DNA from 3 places in the uncultured Bacillus sp. genome. Region 1 is predicted to be linked to each of the others. Evidence: riboswitches for the same ligand, from Rfam matches in the RefSeq annotation. Region 1 holds a riboswitch; each other region holds the start of a gene.
The links. A riboswitch is a leader RNA that binds a small molecule or an ion and turns the genes downstream of it on or off. The one in region 1 is predicted to bind cyclic di-AMP.
Positions count from the first base shown of each region.

Region 2: another riboswitch for cyclic di-AMP. It lies ahead of Q5C82_RS14765 (dicarboxylate/amino acid:cation symporter); the one in region 1 lies ahead of ktrA (potassium uptake protein KtrA).
Region 3: another riboswitch for cyclic di-AMP. It lies ahead of kimA (potassium transporter KimA); the one in region 1 lies ahead of ktrA (potassium uptake protein KtrA).

Region 1 covers NZ_CATYRA010000018.1:25,120-32,729, reverse strand. The annotation lists gene gbsB (choline dehydrogenase) at 1-812, opposite strand, end outside; gene betB (betaine-aldehyde dehydrogenase) at 828-2,300, opposite strand; gene gbsR (transcriptional regulator GbsR) at 2,495-3,037, shown strand; gene bslA (biofilm surface layer hydrophobin BslA) at 3,244-3,789, shown strand; cyclic di-AMP (ydaO/yuaA leader) riboswitch at 3,935-4,083, shown strand; gene ktrA (potassium uptake protein KtrA) at 4,157-4,825, shown strand; gene ktrB (Ktr system potassium transporter KtrB) at 4,832-6,169, shown strand; gene Q5C82_RS19850 (YiaA/YiaB family inner membrane protein) at 6,205-6,468, opposite strand; gene lytG (exo-glucosaminidase LytG) at 6,578-7,426, opposite strand; gene Q5C82_RS19840 (MFS transporter) at 7,586-7,610, opposite strand, start outside.
Region 2 covers NZ_CATYRA010000008.1:197,358-204,967, forward strand. The annotation lists gene dctR (two-component system response regulator DctR) at 1-264, shown strand, start outside; gene dctP (C4-dicarboxylate transporter DctP) at 384-1,649, shown strand; gene Q5C82_RS14760 (AI-2E family transporter) at 1,799-2,851, shown strand; cyclic di-AMP (ydaO/yuaA leader) riboswitch at 2,900-3,030, shown strand; gene Q5C82_RS14765 (dicarboxylate/amino acid:cation symporter) at 3,104-4,342, shown strand; gene Q5C82_RS14770 (ABC transporter ATP-binding protein) at 4,434-5,360, shown strand; gene Q5C82_RS14775 (ABC transporter permease) at 5,353-6,120, shown strand; gene Q5C82_RS14780 (hypothetical protein) at 6,215-6,550, shown strand; gene Q5C82_RS14785 (acyl-CoA dehydrogenase family protein) at 6,680-7,610, shown strand, end outside.
Region 3 covers NZ_CATYRA010000008.1:178,353-185,962, forward strand. The annotation lists gene epsK (cyclic-di-GMP receptor EpsK) at 1-91, shown strand, start outside; gene Q5C82_RS14665 (DUF2334 domain-containing protein) at 102-1,811, shown strand; gene Q5C82_RS14670 (glycosyltransferase) at 1,804-3,066, shown strand; gene Q5C82_RS14675 (cellulose biosynthesis cyclic di-GMP-binding regulatory protein BcsB) at 3,072-5,168, shown strand; cyclic di-AMP (ydaO/yuaA leader) riboswitch at 5,318-5,462, shown strand; gene kimA (potassium transporter KimA) at 5,655-7,478, shown strand; gene Q5C82_RS14685 (NUDIX hydrolase) at 7,536-7,610, shown strand, end outside.

The sequences.
Region 1 (7,610 bases):
GATTCACTGCCGTAAGAAAGACCTGCAAGCATCGCAGCCTGCGCCATTCCATATCTTGCTTCCAGATCCTCTCCGTCAGCAAATGCTCTTTTAATGTAATGAGCGGCATATTCAATCGCCATCAAGGCAACTGCATCCGTGATTGGCTGCGCAAATTTCATTGTATAGCACTCAATGGCATGAGCAAGCGCATCAATTCCCGTCATGGCTGTTACATGCGGAGGCATTGAAATATGAAGTTCAGGATCAATGATGGTCAGGTGCGCTGCAATCAGTGGACCGCCCGTGTTGAATTTAAATTCCCTTTCTTCATCTGTGATAACTGCCCATTGGGTTACTTCTGATCCAGTTCCAGCCGTTGTCGGAATTGTCGTCAGCGGAGGAATACGATTTTCCAGCGGTTTTTTCCCATCTGCCGCTTCATAATCCAGCACGCTTCCTTCGTGAGTGGCTTCTACTCCGATTGCTTTTGCAGTATCCATGGAGCTTCCGCCTCCGACTGCCACCAAACCATTACAGTTCTCTTTTTTGTAGAGCTCAGACCCTTCATTTACCAGACGGACAGGCGGGTTTGGCTCTACTTTATTAAAGAGCACCACTTCAATGCCTGCTTCTTTAAGTGATTCGATAACTGGATCTACGACGCCGGCTTTATAAATTCCAGGGTCTGTGACAAGGAGTGCTTTTGAAACGCCAAGCGCAGCTACTTCTTCACCCGTATTCTTGACGGCTCCGATTCCGTGCTTAATCACAGTCGGAATTTCAAATGTGTGGAATTTGTGCATGCTTTCTATTTTCATATTTAATGTCATCATTAACTCCCCCTCTTATGAATTGAACCAATTAACCGCTGCCGGTTTTGTATTACGATACACATGTTTGACTTCTGTGTATTCTTCAAGACCTATTTTTCCAAGCTCGCGTCCGAACCCGGATTGCTTATAGCCGCCCCATGGCGCCTGTGCAAAGTACGGATGGAAATCGTTAATCCAAACTGTCCCCATTCTCAAGCGGGCTGCTACGCGTTCGCACTTTTCAATATCTTTTGACCATACCGCTCCGGCCAAGCCATAGATGGTATCATTCGCAAGCGCGATGACCTCTTTTTCAGAGCTGAAGGTTTCAACTGTCAATACAGGACCGAAAACCTCTTCCTGAACGATTCTCATGTCAGATTTACAGTTTGAGAAAATAGTAGGTTCGTAGAAAAAGCCGTTTTGCAGCGCAGGGTCTTTCGGACGTTTGCCTCCTGTCTCCAGCTTCGCGCCTTCTTTTATCCCGATCTCTACATATTTTTCTACTTTTGCCCTGTGCTCTGCCGAAATAAGCGGGCCGCTTTCTGTCTCTGCGTGAAAACCATTTCCGAGTTTTATGCGTTTTGCCCGTTTGACTAGCTCTGCTAAAAATTGATCGTGAATGGCATCTTCAACAAGCAAGCGCGAACCGGCTGAGCATACTTGGCCGGCGTGGAAAAACACAGCGTTTAATGCCTGATCGACCGCAACCTCTAGATCTGCGTCCTTGAAAACGATATTTGGATTTTTTCCGCCAAGTTCAAGTGCAATTTTTTTGACGTTTCCGCTTGCCGCCTGCATGATTTTTTTGCCTGTTTCGATTCCACCCGTAAACGAAATCAAATCGACGTCTTTGTTTACGGCAAGCTCGTCGCCCACTGTGGCTCCCGGTCCAAGAACAAGATTTGCAACACCTTTTGGAACACCGGCTTCTTCCATCAGCTTAAAGACTTTGATTGTCGTCAGCGGCGTGATCTCACTTGGTTTCATGACGATAGTATTTCCTGCAGCCAGTGCAGGTGCGATTTTCCAGCTCGCTTGCAGGAGCGGATAATTCCATGGAGTAATCTGGCCGCAAACCCCAATTGGCTCTCTGATGATTTTGCTTTCTGAATCAGGGATCGGAGATGAAATGATCTCTCCGCCATCTTTATCTGCCAATCCGGCGTAATATTGAAAAACATTGGCGATATCATCCATATCCGCCTTGCTTTCTTCGAGTGTTTTTCCCGTATCAAGCGATTCAAGCTCAGCCAGCTCATCAAGATCGCGTCTGATTAATTCCGCAATTTTCAGAACATTCTTCCCGCGTTCAAGCCCGGGTAGAGATGACCATTCTCCTTTGTCAAATGCTCTTCGCGCGGCTGCGATTGCCTTGATGGCGTCCTCTCGCCCTCCTTCGCTTACAATTGCAATTTCTTCTTGATTAAATGGATTGATAATGCTGCGGATCTGCTCTTTTTCGGCACTGACCCATTCTCCGTCAATATATAATGTTTGACTCATATAAGCCTCCTTGACGTAAAGTTTGTTAAATAAAAATTTAATGTTTTTAACAACCTTAATTTAACATACGAATTTTAAACTGTCAAAGCCCCATTTTGATTTTTCTTTTTGACATTTCTTTATGTTTCGTTAAGATAAAGAACATAAAGAAATAACTTAACGAATTTAATCTTCTAATAGAAAAGAGGGTCAGTATGGATGAAAATCCAGAAGTTGCAGCTATAGAACAGGCTCGGGATCTTGTTATCGACTCCATTGCTGAAACGATGGATCTTTACGGAATTACCCGCAGTGTCGGGATTTTATATGGGACGATGTATATGAGGGATGAGATGACCCTTGACGAAATGCGTGAGGAATTGCAAATGAGCAAGCCAAGCATGAGCACAGGCGTCAAAAAGCTTCAGGACTTAAATGTAGTGAAAAAAACATTTCACCGGGGCATCCGCAAGCATACATTTGTGGCTGAAAAAGATTTCTTTAAATTTTTCACAAATTTCTTTCCCCCTAAATGGGAACGGGAAGTTCAGGTAAATGTAGCAGCAATTGAAGAAGCTCAGGCTGATTTACAAGAGGTTTTAAACAAAGAAGGTCTCAATGAGGACATCAAAAATGAAGCACTGCAGTTATACGAGCAACTGGAAAGCTCTAAAGCTTACTATGATTGGCTGAAACGGCTTGCTGAATCGGTGCAGAGCGGGGAAATTTTTAAATTTATACCGATTGAAACAAAGTAAAACAAAAACGCCTGGGAAACCGGGCGTTTTTTTGTTCTTTTTTATGTAATTACTACAAATTTGAAAAATACGGGAAAAACATCCCATTTACTTCCAAAATATTTGATGGTAATTTTATGTAGGTAAAATTTGTATTTGGCCGTTCAGAGGAGGTGAAAAGCGGGCAGGCCTGAATATTTTTATAACTTTTTAGGGGGAATTTTATTATGAAACGCAAATTATTATCTTCTTTGGCAATCAGTGCATTAAGTCTTGGTTTACTCGTTTCTGCACCTTCAGCTTCTTTCGCGGCTGAATCTAAATCAACTTCCGCTCATACTGAGTCTACTATGAAAACACAGTCAACAGCTTCATTGTTCGCTACAATTACAGGGGCCAGCAAAACGGAATGGTCTTTCTCAGATATCGAATTGACGTATCGTCCAAACACGCTTCTCAGCCTTGGCGTTATGGAATTTACATTGCCAAGCGGATTTACTGCAAATACGAAAGACACAATGAACGGACGTGCGTTGCGTGAAACACAGATCCTCAATAACGGGAAAACAGTAAGAATCCCTTTGGCACTTGATTTATTAGGAGCTGGCGAGTTCAAATTAAAACTGAATAACAAAACACTTCCTGCCGCTGGTACATATACTTTCCGTGCGGAGAATAAATCATTGAGCATCGGCAATAAATTCTACGCAGAAGCAAGTATTGACGTGGCTAAGCGCAGCACTCCTCCGACTCAGCCATGCGGCTGCAACTAATCTAAAAGACCGGTTAACGCCGGTCTTTTTTGCGTTTTGACCTCCCTTTTTTCCTCTATTTCCAGTTATCTTTTTTCTAGTTTAAAATTTAAATTGACAAACTCTAGAAACAGGAGTAAATTCTTGAGTGTTCAATTTCATACAGTCTCTTTTACCGCTTAATCAAATACGAACGGGGGAACCAACGATTGGCTGTTTTTTTAACAGCCTTGGGGTGAATCTTACTAAGTAAGAGGGGGTACTCTGAATCCCTAATCCGACAGCTAACCTCGTAGGCGTTTACAGAGAGGAGGTCTATTAGCGACCATTCTTCGAGATGGTCTTTTTTGCTTCAAAAACGTTAATTTTACTAAGGGAGTTATGAACATTGGGAAGAATAAAAAACAAGCAATTTGCCGTGATCGGACTGGGCAGGTTTGGCGGAAGCATTTGCAAAGAGCTGCACAGAATGGGCCATGAGGTCCTTGCGATTGATATCAACGAAGAAAAGGTAAATGCATACGCTTCTTACGCAACTCATGCGGTGATCGCCAACGCCACCGAAGAAAACGAATTGCTATCGTTAGGAATACGCAATTTTGAATATGTGATCGTTGCAATCGGAGCGAATATTCAAGCGAGTACCCTGACCACCCTATTATTAAAAGAGTTTGACATCCCGAATATTTGGGTGAAGGCCCAAAACTATTATCATCATAAGGTGCTTGAAAAAATCGGTGCTGACCGCATTATTCATCCTGAAAAGGATATGGGCGTCAAGATTGCACAAAGCCTCTCTGATGAGAACGTGTTGAATTACATTGATTTATCTGATGATTACAGTATTGTCGAGCTGCTGGCAACACACAAGCTTGATTCAAAATCGATTATTGATCTGAATGTAAGAGCAAAGTACGGCTGTACAATCCTGGCCATTAAACATCATGGAGATATCCGTCTTTCTCCCGCACCTGAAGACGTCATTCACGAACAGGATTGCCTGGTGATCATGGGGCACAAAAAGGATATTAAACGTTTTGAAAACGAAGGGATGTAGACATAGGTGACACTTCAAAAGGATAAAGTGATCAAATGGGTTCGTTTTACACCGCCTCAAGTGCTTGCAATTGGTTTTTTTCTTACCATTATCATCGGGGCTGTGCTGTTAAAGCTACCGATTTCTACAATGAAGCCATTGTCATGGATAGATGCCCTTTTTACTGCAGCTTCCGCAACAACCGTTACAGGGCTTGCAGTTGTCGATACCGGTACAGAATTTACACTTTTCGGGCAAACTGTCATCATGGGGCTGATTCAGATCGGCGGGCTTGGATTTATGACTTTTGCTGTTTTGATCGTCATGATATTAGGGAAAAAAATCGGATTAAAAGAACGAATGCTGGTTCAGGAAGCCTTAAACCAGCCGACAATCGGCGGTGTCATAGGCCTTGTCAAAGTCCTGTTTCTGTTTTCCATCAGTATTGAGTTGATAGCAGCACTCATCTTATCCGTCAGGCTTGTGCCCCAGTATGGCTGGGCATCCGGCTTGTTTGCGAGTCTTTTTCACTCAATATCTGCTTTTAACAATGCCGGGTTTTCGTTGTGGCCGGATAATTTGATGAGCTACGTTGGAGATCCTACAGTTAACCTAGTGATTACTTTCTTATTTATCACAGGAGGGATCGGATTTACCGTTCTGTTTGACATTATGAAAAATCGGCGATTTAAAGCCTTTTCTCTACATACGAAAATCATGCTGACAGGAACCCTGATTCTGAATGCGGTTGCTATGCTTGTGATCTTTATTTTAGAGTACAGCAATCCCGGCACGCTCGGCCACCTGCATATAGGAGATAAACTATGGGCTTCCTATTTTCAAGCTGTGACGCCAAGAACCGCTGGCTTCAATTCTCTTGATATTGGTAGTATGAGAGAAGGAACGATTGTATTTACTTTATTATTAATGTTTATCGGAGCAGGCAGCGCTTCAACAGCGAGCGGCATTAAGCTGACTACGTTCATTGTGATTTTAATGTCTGTGATCGCTTATTTGCGAGGTAAAAAAGAAACGGTTATTTTCCGCCGCTCCATCAAATATCCGATTATCATTAAAGCTTTAGCTGTGAGCGTCATCGGTTTGTTCCTCGTGTTTTTAGGGATATTCGCCCTGACGGTCACAGAACAAGCGCCGTTTATTCAAATTGTGTTTGAAACCTTTTCCGCATTCGGAACTGTCGGTCTATCGATGGGATTGACCCCTGAACTTACAGAAGCGGGAAAATGTATCATTATTGTCATCATGTTCATTGGAAGAATTGGTCCTTTGACGTTCGTGTTTTCATTTGCGAAAACAGAGAAATCAAATATTCGTTACCCTGACGGCGAGGTATTTACGGGGTAATAACAAAAAATCCGGCGATTTAAGCGCCGGATTTTTTATGATTCGATATGAGATTGATTTTGCCTTTTTTCCTGTTCCGCGATGATTTCGTTATCCTCTGCGTTATCACGGGTCACTTTTTGTGTAAGAATCGCACCGACCGCTACAAGTATCATAACAGCGATGTAATAGCCTTTTTCGTTGAGTTCCAGATTATCAGCATTATAGAGTCCGATACTAAACAAAAATACTCCCGCAAAAAAAGTGAAATAAGCTAATACTGTAAAGGCAACCGTGTTTCTCCGTCTATATTTCTGCACCTTTGTTCCCTCCTGAAAGCATAGTCAATAAGTGATAAACTTCCGTGGAATATTATACCTCAAATTCCCCTGAATGGAACAAAGAATTAAAAATACCAGGAAAAAGGGCTCAGGTTGCTTCCTTTATTTCAACAGCTGAATCATCAATCCAGCCGATGAGTTTATCATTGATTTGAAATTGGTACCATACGGACTGGCCTTTCTGCTTTTTGGATACAACCTTTATGTCTTTGCCGACGTAAGATTGGGCAGAGGTGAGCTTTATGGACCGATCATCAGTAGAAGGCTTGGACCATATGTCTTGAACGGCACTGTCCTTAATGGAGGCTTTTAAATCCACTGATTTGAGCGATGGATTTACCTCATCGTATTCATCTAAATCGTATTTTTCCACAATAGCACTGATTTTGTCTGCGTATTCAGGGTCTGTAGCATATCCTGATGTTTGCAATGCCGTTGCCGCTTCCTTATAATTCCCAGCCTCAAGCACCGGTTTATACTTCTTTTTATTCCACGATGTGCCGCGGACAAACAATTGGGCGTGGTCATCCATAGATTCAAAATACGTGCTGTATTTTCGAAACTTTGCGCGAATGGTTTTTCTTTTCCCTTTTTCAAATTCGTCCGTTTCCATCGTGACATGATGGCCTTTATAATTTCCTTTTACGCCAAAAAGGTTGTTAGCCTGAGCAGCAAGCTCGCTGTTCCCCCAGTCGGATTCGAGAATGGCCTGAGCGATCGTGATGCTGGGGAGGACATGATATTTCTCATACAAAATTTGTGCATGTCCGGACAGGCTGTCTATAAATACCTGCTGTTCATCAATTTCTTCGGGTTCTTTGGATGTTTCTATCGGTTTTGATAATGTTGTGGCTAAAACAAACAGGGCTAGCGGAATCGATACAATGAAAAATAGTGAAATGAAGAGTCTACGTTTTTTCAGTTTTTTACGGGCCATGAAAACCTTCCTTCGAGTTAAAAGATTACGAATGTAAAAGAATCTACCTTTTAGAATTTTACTTGCACTTCTAATATTTTTCAATTCTTTAGGGACAAAGTTGGGAAAAGATTGCAAACAAAAAACCTTTCCCTCAAGGGAAAGGTTTTGATCATGTATCTATTTTTGTAAATTTCTGAGTACA
Region 2 (7,610 bases), on a different contig from region 1:
CTCGATGCGATCCTGAATATTCCGCAGCAGGTCGTACAGGATCTGCCGAAAGGGCTGAATCATTTCACGATGAATGAAGTCACTGCTTTTTTGAAGCAGCAAACCGCATCTCTTTCTGCGGAAGAGGTCGCCAAGGCGCTCGGCATCGCCAGAGTGACAGCCAGACGATACCTTGATTATCTAGAAAAAACCGGAACCATTAAATTGGACGTTCAATACGGCGGAGTCGGCAGGCCCGTCAACCGCTACGTGTTGAAAGGATAAACTTGAGACCAAAAAGACCAAAATGTCCGTTATGATCATAAACTTCCCCAGTCTGTATGAAAACGCTATCATTCTAGTAAGAAAGACACAAAGGAGAATAGGACAGGGGGATGCAGGATATGAAACTGTTTAAAAATTTAACAGTTCAGGTCATAACTGCGGTCATCATTGGGGTCATTGTCGGACTGGTCTGGCCGGATGTCGGCAAAGAAATGAAACCGCTTGGCGATACATTTATCAACGCTGTTAAAATGGTGATCGCTCCAATCATTTTCTTCACAATCGTTCTCGGGATTGCAAAAATGGGCGATATGAAGAAGGTTGGAAAAGTAGGGGGAAAAGCGTTTATTTATTTCGAGGTTGTCACTACCCTCGCACTCATTATCGGTTTATTTGTCGTCAATATCATGAAACCGGGCGCGGGTCTTGATTACAGCAAGCTTGAAAAGGGAGATGTATCACAATACACGCAAAATGGCGGTCAGGGAATCGACTGGATTGAATTTATCACACATATTGTTCCGTCCAACATGGTTGATGCCTTCGCAAAAGGGGACATTTTGCAGGTCTTATTCTTTTCTATTCTTTTCGGAGTCGGTCTTGCGGCATTAGGTGAAAAAGGGAAAAGCGTCATTGATTTCTTCGACAAGATTTCTCACGTCTTTTTCAAAATCATCGGCTACATCATGCGTGCCGCGCCAATCGGGGCATTCGGGGCGATGGCGTATACGATCGGGCACTTCGGTCTCGATTCCATCAAGCCTCTGGCAAGCTTAATGATGTCTGTTTATATTACGATGTTCCTGTTTGTGTTTGTTGCTTTAAATCTCATCTGCAAGCTTTACGGATTCAGCCTGTGGAATTACCTCCGCTTCATTAAAGATGAGCTTCTGATCGTGCTTGGCACAAGCTCATCAGAATCGGTGCTTCCGCGAATGATGGATAAAATGGAGCGCTACGGCTGTTCGAAATCGGTTGTCGGGCTTGTCATTCCGACGGGCTATTCGTTTAACCTTGACGGCACATCTATTTATTTATCAATGGCGACGGTTTTTCTGGCACAGGTGTTTGGAGTAGACCTCAGCATCGGCCAGCAAATTACAATTATCCTCGTTCTGATGCTGACATCGAAGGGAGCGGCAGGTGTGACGGGAAGCGGATTTATCGTCCTTGCCTCAACACTGTCCGCGCTTCAGGTCATTCCGCTGGAGGGCCTTGCACTCCTGCTTGGGGTCGATCGTTTCATGAGTGAAGGAAGAGCGATTGTGAATCTGATCGGAAACGGAATCGCCACGATCATTGTTGCAAAAAGCGAAAATGAATTCGATGAAGCAAAAAGCATAGAGGCTGTTGAAGGCATGAAAAAAATGAAAACAGCAGTCTGAAGAAAAGAACGGCCCATCCATGAGGCCGTTTTTTTAATTGTTTAAGAATAATTAAGGTGGGGACAGAGACCTCAGCATTTTTTTGTTATATAATTTACAAATGGATACTATATTGAATGAAGGACGTTTGTCCTAACAGGAGTGTATAAATGGCCGCTTTAGTTAAATTTTTTCAGCACCCGGGAGTAAGGCGTTTTTCCATCTTTGTCGTGTTAACTGGTGTGTTATATCTATTTAAGAGCATGATCAACTTAATATTGCTTACCTTCATTTTCACATTTCTTATGGATCGTTTGGAGCTTGTCGTACGGCAGTTTTTAAGCCGGTTCTTCCGCGTGAGCCAGCGGGTTGTCATTACGTTTCTTTACATGTTGCTGGCTGTGCTGCTTACAGTTGGAGGTTTTGTGTTTTATCCTGTCGTCGCTGCGCAGATTCAGCAGCTGGTTAAGCAGATTAAACATATTGCATATCACCCGGACACCATCCCTTTCTTTGATGAGATCACGAGTGTTTTCGGAGATATTAACATCAGTTCATATGTCAAAGAGGGCTTCAATGTGGTGTATACGTATCTGGCCGATATCAGCACTTTCGGCTTGCAGATCGTAATGGCGCTCATTCTCAGTATGTTTTTCTTATTTGAGAAAAAGCGGCTTACTGAGTTCATGGCGAAATTTAAAACAAGCAAACTGAGGGTCTTTTATGAGGAAATTTCTTTTTTCGGAAGCAAATTTGCAAGAACGTTCGGCAAGGTGCTTGAGGCTCAATTCATCATTGCGCTTGTCAACTGTATTCTGACGTTTATCGCACTTTGGATTATGCATTTCCCGCAGCTGTTTGGGCTTTCAATTATGGTGTTCTTCCTTGGATTGATCCCTGTAGCAGGCGTCGTCATTTCTCTGATCCCGCTGAGTATTATCGCTTACAGTACTGGCGGCGGAATGTATGTGCTCTACATTGTGCTTGTCATATTCGCCATACATGCGATCGAAACGTATTTCTTAAATCCGAAGCTGATGTCTGCGAAAACGGAGCTGCCGATCTTTTTCACCTTCACAGTACTCATTTTCTCTGAGCACTTTTTCGGCATTTGGGGTTTAATTATCGGGATTCCGATCTTTGTGTTTCTCCTAGATATTCTTGATGTCACCAACAAGGAAGAAGGACCCAAAAGATTCCAAGAAAAAAGTAACAAAAAATAGTTTACAAAATTGGATCTTTTCTGTATAAATAAACTAAATCATACAATAGTAAGCCACACGCTTAATCCTTTCATAAGGAGTGGGGGACCCAATCTTTTGGGGTTAATTTTTCATCTGAAAAACGGACATCTCTTCGTCCGAACCCGTCAGCTAACCTCATCAGCGTGAAGAGAGAGTCCTGTGGTTTGAAGATACAGCCAAAGCCCACGGGAGTCTCTCGCGGGCTTTTTTTCAAAAAAGGGAGGAATGCGGATGAAACTGGCTACAAAGATAATCATTGCATTGGTGCTAGGTGCGATAACGGGAATTATTCTTAACGTAACATCACCTGAATTATTTGAAAATTTAAATAAGTTTGTATTTGGGCCGCTTGGCACCATCTTTTTAAACCTCATTAAAATGCTTGTCGTTCCGATTGTCTTTTTCTCACTAACACTGGGAGTAGCCGGGCTGGGCGATCCTAAGAAGCTTGGCAGAATCGGTGTAAAGGCGATTTCTTATTTTCTTGTTACGACAGCAGTGGCGATTACCATTGCCATCATTTTAGCTCTAGTCATCAAACCGGGAGAGTTTGGAACGTATGATACATCGTCTGCCGAATTCACTGCTGAAAAAGCGCCAAGTATTGCGGACACCCTGTTAAACATTATTCCGACCAACCCTGTTCAAGCGATGACGGAAGGAAATATGCTGCAAATTATCGCTTTTGCCATTTTTGTAGGGCTTGGGATTACAATGCTTGGAAAAAAAGCGGATATGCTTCTCAAAGTTGTTGAACAAGGAAATGAATTAATGATGTACCTGGTGAATCTTGTAATGAAGTTCGCTCCGTATGGTACATTCGGTCTGATTGCGACAGCTATCGGAAGCCAAGGGTTCAGTGCAATGAAAGCGATGGGCTTGTACATGATTGTGGTAACCCTTGCATTACTGATACATGCGGTCGTTACCTACGGATCTACGGTTGCGCTTATAGCCAGAAGAAATCCGATTACGTTCTTTAAAAATTTCTCAGAGGTTATGGTCGTTGCATTCAGTACTTCCAGCAGCAATGCAACCCTGCCGATATCCATGGATGTGGCACAGAGGAAATTAAAAGTGCCTGAGCCGATCAGCAGCTTCGTCCAGCCGCTCGGCGCTACAATTAATATGGACGGAACAGCTATCATGCAAGGGGTAGCCACCGTCTTCATTGCGCAGGTATTCGGGCATGATCTGACATTCACTCAGCTGCTGATGGTGATACTGACGGCAGTGTTAGCAAGTGTCGGAACCGCGGGTGTTCCTGGAGTCGGTTTGATTATGCTCGCCATGGTGCTTCAATCTGTCGGCCTGCCTGTCGAGGGAATCGGATTAATTCTTGGAATTGACCGTCTGCTTGATATGCTTCGGACAGTGGTGAATACAACAGGAGACGCGGCCTGCGCCGTCATTATTACAGAAACAGAAAAGAACAAACAGCCTGAGCAAGCGCCGACTCTATCGGTTTAACCAAACATTTGGAAGCAACAAATGCTATAATACTAACAGTGCCTAATTTTTGGGCACTGTTTATTTTTTGTCGAAAAAGGAGGAAGGCTTTATGGCTGAGCCGATTTTACATATTGAAGGCCTCGATAAAAAGATTGGGTCTAAACAAATTTTAAAACAGATCAGCATGGACGTCATGGAGGGTGAAATCATCGGCCTGCTCGGTCCGAATGGTTCCGGAAAAACGACACTCATCCGTATCATCGTCGGGCTGTTAAAACAAAACAACGGAAGTGTAACAATCAGTGGTTTTCAACATGATACAGAGTTTGAAAAAGCGATGGAAGCGGTTGGAGCGATCGTCGAAAATCCTGAGTTCTATCCGTACCTGACAGGATGGGAAAACCTTAAGCACTTTGCGAATATGCACAAAAAAATAGCGGATGAACGGCTTGATGAAGTAGTGGAACGTGTAGGGCTGACATCGGCGATTCATGATAAGGTGAAAACCTATTCCCTCGGCATGCGCCAGCGTCTTGGTATTGCACAGGCGATTCTTCACCGGCCAAAGCTTCTTATTTTAGATGAACCGACAAATGGTCTTGATCCCGCCGGCATGAAGGATTTTCGCGATCATATTAAGGAGCTCGCAGAAAAGGAAGGAACAGCAGTCCTGTTCGCCACTCACTTGTTGCGTGAGGTTGAAGATCTGTGTGACCGTGTCATCATCATTCAAAAAGGTGAGATCAAAGCGGAAGTCAGCTTACATGGAACAGATCAAAAGACAGAAAAAGCGATCATTGAAGTGCAGCCGGAAGAAAAAGCGCTCAATTGGCTGGCAGGCAATCAATATCAAGCAGAGCGGCAAGACGGGGCGATTGTTGTTGAGGTAGCAAAAGAAAACATTCCAGAGCTGAACCGTTCACTTGTAGGACAAGACCTGAATGTCTTTTCCATTACGCCTTATACGCAATCACTTGAAGATGAATTCATAAAAGCGACAACTGCTCATCAAGAGGAGGGAGAAGAGCTTGTCTAAATTAATTTGGAATGAACATATGAAACTTTTTAATCGAAAGGTCACGTTGGTATCTCTTATCCTGATGGCGGTCTTTCAATTTTTCATGGCCTTGATCATTAAACGGATTGTTATCAGTGCCGGAACGGATGAAAACTTCATCGGCTATTTATCGTATACACCGAGCCTGAACATCCTGCTGCAAGCTTTAACAATCGTGATTGCAGCGACGATTGTTTCGATGGAATTTGATAAAAAGACGATCAAATTTTTGCTCATCCGTCCTGTTAAACGCCAAAAGGTTTTTTGGTCAAAATTAATCACAGTCGTGATGGTCAGCTTTTATTTGTATCTGGCATACTACATTTTGGCATTATTATTCGGTCTCGTCTTTTTCGGCACATCCGTGAGCGCGGAATCAAAGACATTGCTGATCAACACCTTGGCGCTGATCGGCTCAAACTGGCTTGAAGCCGTAATGATGGGATTATTCGGGCTGCTTTGTTCTTCACTGTTCCGCAACAGCGCGGTAGCAGTTGTCGTTTCTTTTGTCGTTTTATACGGAGCGAGTACACTTGTCCAGCTCATGAAGCTCTTTGAAAACAAATGGGGCAGCTTTTTGCTTTTTGCCAATACTGACTTTACGCAATACAGAAGCGGAGCGACAGCGTTGTTTTCCGGCATGACACCATTATTTTCAGTAGGGATTATCATCATCCATGCGATATTCTTCATCGCCGTTGGCTGGTGGTGCTTCTGTAAACGGGATGTCCGAGTGTAAAGGCAAGGAATGACATTTTTGTGAAAAAGCTCACGTAAATCAATATCATTTGATATTTTGGTTTATACTAAAGGTACTGACGGAGGTGTCTCGATTGAGGAACTTTATTACCGCTTTACCGATTGTATTGCTGCTTGGATTCTCATTTGTGTCATTCATGTTTCAGTTTGAACATCTTGTTTATTTCAGACTCGCGCTTGGGTTGTTTTCTCTCGTGGGGCTGTACATGATATATAAAATGAAGACGGGCATTCGTTATTTTATCATCTACCTGTATGCCAGCTGGATTGTGCTTGCAGCAGTGACTGCTTTTGAAGAGCCGATTTTCTCGAGCTTTTTCTTTGGCGGCCTGGTGATGACAATGGGTTACCTGACATATATGCTGATTTATCTCGGCATGAAACAAGACCGGGATGCAAATCCTGTGTAATCGCGCTGTTTCCTTAGGGGAACGGCGTGTTTTTCTATACCGGACAAAAGGTTAACAGTTGCGGAATAATGGCAGGAAATCTATAATACATATTAAATTTATCGGAATTAAAACTTGGGGGTCTGCCGGATGTCATTATTTATACAAAACGATCAACAGCGGCAATGGATGGAGAAAATCGGACGAATTGCGGATGAATTTCAGCAAACAGCAGCTGAAGATGACGAACAGGGACGTTTTCCTGTAGAAAAAATACAAAAACTGCGTGATGCTGGGTATACGGCATTAACATTGCCGGCATCCCATGGAGGGGGGGGCATTTCTGTATACGATATGCTCCTGTTTCAAGAACGGCTGGCGCGGGGAGATGCTCCTGCAGCACTGAGCATCGGCTGGCATTTGAGCGTAATCGGAGAGCTCGGAGAAGGCAACAGCTGGGATAAAGACGTGTTTGCGTATATTGCAAAAGAAGTTCAAAACGGAGCTGTCATTAACAGGGCAGCGACAGAAGCGCAAACCGGAAGCCCGACAAGAGGAGGGCGTCCCGGTACAAACGCCGTCAAAAAAGATGGCAAATGGGCAGTGAACGGAAGAAAAACCTTTACGACGATGTCACAAGCACTGGATTATTTTCTAGTGACGGCATGGATTGAGGAGAAACAAACAACAGGCGTGTTTCTCATTCATAAAGATGATCCCGGTTTGTCGATTGAAGAAACGTGGGATATGATGGCGATGCGGGCGACTGGAAGTCATGACCTTGTACTGAATGCGGTAACGCTTGATGAGGAGAAACTGGTGGAATTGCTTCAAGGGCCTCGGGGAGCTAAGCCGAATGGCTGGCTGCTTCACATTCCGGCGATTTATCTTGGCATTGCTCAAGCAGCGCGAGACTATGCGGTGCAATTTGCATCTGAGTATTCTCCAAACAGTTTGAAGGGACCGATCAAGAATGTTCCGGCTGTACAGCAAAGAACAGGCGAAATGGAGCTTGAACTGCTCAATGCCAGACATTTTCTTTTCCATACCGCTCAATTGTATGACGATCCGGAGCGCCGCC
Region 3 (7,610 bases), on a different contig from region 1:
CGTCTGCTATTTGCCTTACCGTAAAGATATCCAAACAGCTGATCAATTTTTAGAAGAACTGGAAAACGAGATGATGATGAATGAACTATAAAGGAATCACGCTGCTCTGCGTCACGATGCTTCTGCTTTCAGCTATTACGACTTTTCCCGTTTCCGCACAAGCGAAAGAGCAGGATGTCGGCATTCTCATCATCTATTCAACCTTGGACGGCAAGGAGTCGTCTCAAGTCAAAATGCTCGATTTGCTTGCGGGCCACTTTACATCCCATGTGACTGTCAAAAAAGATTTAGACGTCAAAGAGTCTGATTTCAAAGGCAAAGACCATGTGATTTATTACGGCCAAACAAAAAGAAAGCTCAGTAAAAAACTAGTGTCTCTTATCAGCAACGTAAAAAAACCAGTTGTCGCGATCGGCTATAACGCAGGCCAAATCAGCCAATTTTCCGGGCTTTCATTAGCCCGTAAAGAAAATGTGTACCAGATCCACAGCAGGTCGGAAAAGGCCGATGTGTCTCTGGAGAGCGGGCTTAACGTGCTGAGCGTATCAGGCCTGAAAGGAAAGGCGCTTTATACCTTCAAAGCCAGTGACGGCAAAACGCATGCTTTTATATGGAAAACAAAAAAAGACAATGTGTACATTGGATTAACGAATTTGTTAAATGACAATTTGATCGTGGCGAAACAGCTCAGAGAAGATTTCGGTGAGAAGGCGGGGACAACGTTATTGTATTTGCGTCTCGAAGATATCAGCCCGATGTCTGATGAAAAATTGCTGCTTCAAGCCGGTACATATCTGCATAAGAGGCATGTTCCTTTTATCCTGGCAGTGATTCCCGTTTACTTGAATCCGGAAACAGGCGATAAGGTTTATTTGTCTGATAAACCGAAGATGGTCAAGGTGCTGAAAAAGCTTCAAAGCATGGGCGGCAGCATTATTGTTCACGGCTACACACACGCCTATCGCTACAGTGAAACAGGAGAGGGCTTTGAATTTTGGGATGCAAAGGCGGATCAGCCGATTACATCTGGAAATGCCGAAGACCCCCCATCCATATTGGAAAAAGAACAGGCTTTTTCGAATGAACAAGCCTATAACAACTATCTAAAACCGTTTCAGGAAAAGGAAGAAACGTATACAAAGCAAAAACTGACGCGCGCCATTGAGGATTTAACATCATCGGGTCTCTACCCGCTCGCATTTGAAGCGCCGCATTATACGATGTCCGAATATGGCTATCAAATCGCCTCGCGGTATTTTACAAGCATATTCGGCCAGGTTCAGCTCAGCAGCACAACGTGGAAAACATCTGGTGCACCCCCGTTTGTGAGTGCTCCTTCGATGCTGCACGGCATGACGCTGTATCCGGAAACGATCGGATTTGTCGATACATCAAAGCAAAACCCGCTCGGCGATATGGAGGAGCACATCTCCCAGATGATTGATTTTGAAGGCGGAGTAGCCGGAGGATTTTATCACCCGTATCTTGGGATGAAATATCTGCCGGAGCTGGTTGATCAAATGGAACGCATTCCGGACAGTGAATGGCTTGATTTAAAGAAAACGAAACAAACCGTCAAAACAGACAAAGTGGAAATTCACACAAGCGGTGACGGAACGATTCAGGTGAAAAACGGTGTAAACGCCATTGACGAGTTTTTCGATCATCATCGGCAAACCCCTCTGGAAAAGGCGTTATGGATTCTCTCCGCAATCGTGCTCTTATTTGTCATCATGTTTGTCAGTTATACGTTTTACTTGAGAGCCACATTGAAAAAACGAATTTTTAAGGAGAGAAGAAGCCTTGGGTAATACGCTGTTCTTTATCTCGCTAAGTTTAATATGGGTGATGCTTCTCTACCACATGTTTCTCATGCAGGGCGGATTTCGCCACTATATGACCTTCGAACGGAACATCCCGAAGTGGAGAGAAAACATGAAGGAGCTGCCAAAGGTCAGTGTTCTCATCCCTGCGCATAACGAAGAGGTTGTGATTCGGCAGACGCTGAAGGCGATGGTCAACCTTTATTATCCGAAGGACCGTCTGGAGATTATTGTGGTAAACGATAATTCTTCAGACCGGACGGGTGATATCGTCAATGAATTTTCCGAGAAATACGATTTTATCAAAATGGTGATCACAAAACCGCCTAACGCCGGAAAAGGCAAATCCTCTGCACTGAACTCTGGATTTGCCGAATCGAACGGCGATGTGATCTGTGTATATGACGCCGACAACACCCCTGAGAAAATGGCCGTGTATTACCTCGTGCTCGGCCTGATGAATGACGAAAAGGCAGGCGCCGTGGTTGGGAAATTCCGCGTCATCAATGCGGCAAAGACGCTGCTGACGAAGTTTATTAATATCGAAACGATCTGTTTTCAATGGATGGCGCAGGGGGGCAGATGGAAGTGGTTCAAAATCGCCACCATCCCAGGCACCAACTTCGCGATCCGCAGAAGCATTATTGAAAAGCTCGGAGGCTGGGATGACAAAGCGCTCGCTGAGGATACCGAGCTGACGATCCGGGTGTATAACCTCGGCTATCACATTCGCTTTTTCCCTGCCGCCATCACCTGGGAGCAGGAACCGGAAACGTGGAAGGTGTGGTGGCGCCAGCGCACCAGATGGGCACGCGGCAATCAATATGTTGTGCTGAAATTTTTGGCGCAGTTTTTCAAGCTGAAACGAAAACGAATTATCTTTGATTTGTTTTATTTTTTCTTTACGTATTTCCTGTTTTTCTTTGGCGTGATCATGTCAAATACGATATTTGTCCTGAATCTGTTTTATGATTTGCATTTGTCGGTTGGATTTTTGGCAATGATTCTCTGGATTTTGGCTTTCTTCTTATTTATGACAGAGGTCATGATTACGTTGAGCATTGAAAAAACAGAAATGAACAGGCAAAACTTTTTTATCGTATTTCTCATGTACTTTACATACTCGCAGGCATGGATTGTGCTGGTCATCTATTCTTTATTCGTAGAAATCAAGCACCGTTTATTCAAGCAGGAGGTCAAATGGTACAAAACAGAACGATACAATCAACATAAAAGCGGGTGACCTTTTTGAAACAAATAATGATTTTTCTCACAAGTCTCATGCTCATGGCGATGACTGGACAAGCGGCTTTTGCCAAAGAGGTGCAGGTCAGCGGTTCGCTCCTCGGAAAAAGCAGCCAAGAACAAGCCAAACAGCAGGTGCTGACAAGCGACCTGATTACACTATACGGGTCAAAAGACAGCGCGGAGCTGACGTATCAGATTCCGGCAGGCGCCTCTTCCGGCAACCAGCAATTGGTGATTGAATACGAGGCATCAAATCTTTTAATTTCTCCATCATCGTTAACAGTGGTCATTGACGATGAACCGGTCAAAACGTTAAAGCTTGATGGTGATTCCAAACGGAAAACAGTAAAGCTAAACCTGAATAAAAGCCAGTCTGCCCAAGGCTATCACAATATATCGCTGACATTTTACGGTGTGATGAAAGAGGGCGTCTGCGTCAGACAGGATACATCCGGAAACTGGATCAAAATTTATCCGGACAGCCGCCTGACGCTGGCGGACAGCAGAGAAGCGAAGGGAACGTCGCTGGACCATTATCCATATCCTTTCGCCCAATCGGGAAATACAGCGGAAGAAACCGCCATTGTCATTCCGGATGACCCAAGTTCGGCAGAAATTGAAGCTGCAGTGAAAACAGAAGGCTATTTGAAAACGGTGGACAGCAGTGTCAGCATGTCGTATGTTACGGAATCTGAACTGAAGAAAATCGACAAGCCGACGATTTTCATCGGCGTGGACAAGCATTGGAACGGCAAGGTGAAAAAGCTGATGAAACAGGCCGGCTTACAGGCAAAAGGAGAAAAACTGCTGCTTGCAGAGCGGGTGCTGAAAGCAGAGGGCAAGCAGCTGCCGGTTCTGTTTGCGCAAGCGGCGTCCGCTGACGTGCTCACTGAAAAAATCAGTGTCATCACGGATCAGACTTATACAGGCCAGCTCAGTGGTGATACACTCTCCATCAGCAAGCTTAAGCAGGCTGAAAAAAAAGAAAGCAATAAGCTGACTCTCGAGAATTTTGGAGCAGGTGATATCACAATTGGATCTGACAAAACTTCTTCTGCACATTACTTTTATCCAGCTTCGGCGGTTTTAGACCAAAACCAATCTGCAAAGCTGTCGCTCAAGCTGAAGAAGTCCGAAACGATTCAAGCCTTAACGGCGGAAAACGAATCGGTTTCTCAGGCGGCAGAACTGAAGATCATGATCAACGGCCAGCCGCACTCGGTCGGGCTTGATGAATTAGGAAAAGAAGATAAAAATGGATTCTATCATGTCATGGTAAAAGTGGACCCTAAGCTGCTGCAAAAAAACCGCTACATTGATATTCAGTTCGTTACGACTGGGCTAAAGGAAAACAATCCTTGCAACACCACAGATGAAGAAAAGTGGGTCTATATTGATAAAAGCAGTACATTGTCTTATGCCATCAAAGACCTGTCTCCATCAGCGGATTTCCAAGAGTGGCCGCTCCCTTACGCCGGAAATCAGGAACAAACAACGCTAATCGTGCTTCCTGACACCGTAAGCCAATTGAAGTTTGAGGAGCTTTCTCTCGTAACGGAGTCCTTTGGCAGCGAAGGGCAGCATTCATATACGGTCAAGAAATCATCTGACGTAACAGCAAATGATGCCAAAGGAAGGAACCTCATTTTCATAGGGGGTACCGATCAATTTCCTCTCCTGAACGAGAAATCATCAGATCTGCTTGTTCCGCAAGCGAAGAACGGCTCGTTTGATGTATCAGGTTTTGAGATGCTGAATGAGACAACAAAACAAGTGGCATTTACTCAAGCATCTCTTTGGGATTCACGCTACACAATGGCTGTCTTTACACCATCAAAAGGAACTGGCACGGCTGTCACGAAAGAGATCATCAGTTATCTGAATAGTACCGATGACTCGGCAACCGTCGTTAACGAAACCACCAGCCAGCAGGTGTTTACAAACCACCAGCAGCTCAAATCAGAAACTAACAGTTCCAGCGCAGAACAACCATCACAGGATAATAGCCAGAAATGGCTGTATATTGGTGTGCTGGCACTTATTATGGTGATTGCGGCAGTGTTCATTTGGGTTGCCGTAAGACGAAGAAAAAGATAGACAGATACAGAATAAAACAGAGGCAATCTAGCCTCTGTTTTTTTATTTTTGGTATGTAAATTCCATTTGTGGAACCTATCATTTTATTTTTTCCGCCCGGCCAATAAGCCTCTTTACAACGTGCAGGAACGGGAGTATGATCTCTTTTAGAAAACAAATCGCTTAATCTGAAATCAGAGCGGGGGACCCATTAGAACGGCTTTTTTGCCGTTGGGGTGAATCCTTTTTAGGTAGGGCAAACTCTCATATGCCCGAATCCGTCAGCTAACCTCGTAAGCGTTCGTGAGAGGAGATGAATGAAACCTGTGTTCGATGTAATGGCACAGGGGCATCCGTTTGCCTCTGTGTTTTTTGCTGTTCATTTTTAGAATGCAAATCGATACAGAGACATCGTAGCAGAAAGGACTATTACAAAATGTGAGAGCTAGATGCTGATGTTTTTATTGTTTTAATTGAAAAATGAGAAATTAAAAGGGGAAGACATCGATGTATCATTCAATCAAACGTTTTTTGATTGGGAAACCACTAAAATCTCAAGCCGCTGGAGAGCAAAAACTGACGAAATTAAAAGCCTTGGCGATGCTTTCCTCAGATGCGCTTTCATCTGTCGCATATGGCACAGAACAAATTTTAATCATTTTGGCAACAATCAGTGCTGCTGCATTTTGGTACTCCATTCCGATTGCGATTGGCGTCCTCATATTGCTGCTCGCACTGATTCTTTCATACAGGCAAATTATTTATGCTTACCCGCAGGGCGGCGGGGCGTATGTGGTTTCGAAAGAAAACCTTGGCGAAAAGCCGGGATTGATCGCAGGCGGTTCATTGCTTGTCGATTATATTTTAACGGTAGCTGTAAGTATTTCCGCAGGAACGGACGCAATCACGTCGGCCTTTCCTGTATTGCATGATTATCATGTGCCGATTGCTGTTTTACTTGTTTTAGCGATTATGATTTTGAACCTGCGCGGACTTTCGGAATCAGCATCGATTCTAGCCTATCCGGTTTATCTGTTTGTGATGGCACTTTTGGTTTTGATAGCAGTCGGGTTGTTTAAACTCATGACAGGACAAATAGACCAGCCAGTCCATCATACACCGCTCGGTACTCCTGTAGCCGGCATTACGCTGTTTTTGCTGCTCAAGGCTTTTTCTTCGGGCTGCTCGGCCTTGACCGGGGTTGAGGCCATTTCTAACGCGATTCCTGCTTTCAAAAACCCGCCTGCGCGGAACGCGGCTAGAACTCTTGCAATGATGGGCATTTTGCTGGCGATTCTGTTTTCCGGCATCACGGTGCTCGCATACGGCTATGGAACAGCGCCGAAGCCCGACGAAACGGTGGTCTCACAAATTGCTTCTGAAACCTTCGGGCGGAATGTGTTCTACTATGTGATCCAAGGTGTCACATCACTTATTTTGGTCCTTGCGGCAAATACGGGATTTTCAGCCTTCCCGCAGCTTGCCTTCAACCTGGCGAGAGACCAGTATATGCCGCGTATGTTTACAGTCAGAGGCGACCGCTTAGGCTTCTCAAATGGGATTATCTTTTTAGGCGTTGCTTCGATTGTGCTCATCGTGCTATTTGGAGGACAGACAGAGCACTTAATCCCGTTATATGCTGTGGGCGTATTTATTCCATTTACGCTTTCGCAAACCGGTATGTGCATCAAATGGATTAAGCAAAAACCAAAAGGGTGGATCGGAAAAATGCTGATCAACTCCTGCGGCGCTTTGATTTCGTTTATGGTTCTGTCGATCCTGTTTGTGACGAAGTTTAATGTTGTATGGCCTGTGTTAATCTTTATGCCTATCGTCGTTTTGCTGTTTTTTGCGATTAAAAATCACTACACAGCTGTCGGTGAACAGCTTCGCATCGTAGACAAAGAGCCAGAAGAAATCAAAGGCACGGTTGTGATTGTGCCTGTAGCCGGTGTTACTACCGTCGTGCAAAAATCGATTCAATACGCAAAATCACTGTCCGACCAGGTTATCGCCGTTCACGTGTCATTTGACAGAGAACAGGAAAAGAAAGTTGAAAAACGCTGGGAAGAGCTCAATAACGGAGTGCGTCTCGTCACGCTTCACTCCTCGTACAGAAGCCTCGTCCATCCGTTTGATAAGTTTTTGGAAACTGTAGAAGCAAAAGCGAAGAAGGAGCAGTTTTCCGTCATGGTGCTGTTTCCGCAATTTATTACGAAAAAACGCTGGCACACCATCCTTCACAACCAATCAGCCTTCCTCCTCAGAGTCCGGCTGTTCTGGAAAAAGGACATAATGGTTGCCACGCTGCCGTATCATTTTAAAAAGTAAAGCTCTAGGACCAAGGGAAACACCTTGGTCTTTTTTTGCGAAAAAAGGAGAAATACAATGTTTACACAAGGTGCATTTGTGATCGTGTTGAACGAAAATCAGCAGATTCTGCTGGTTAAACGAAAGGATGTT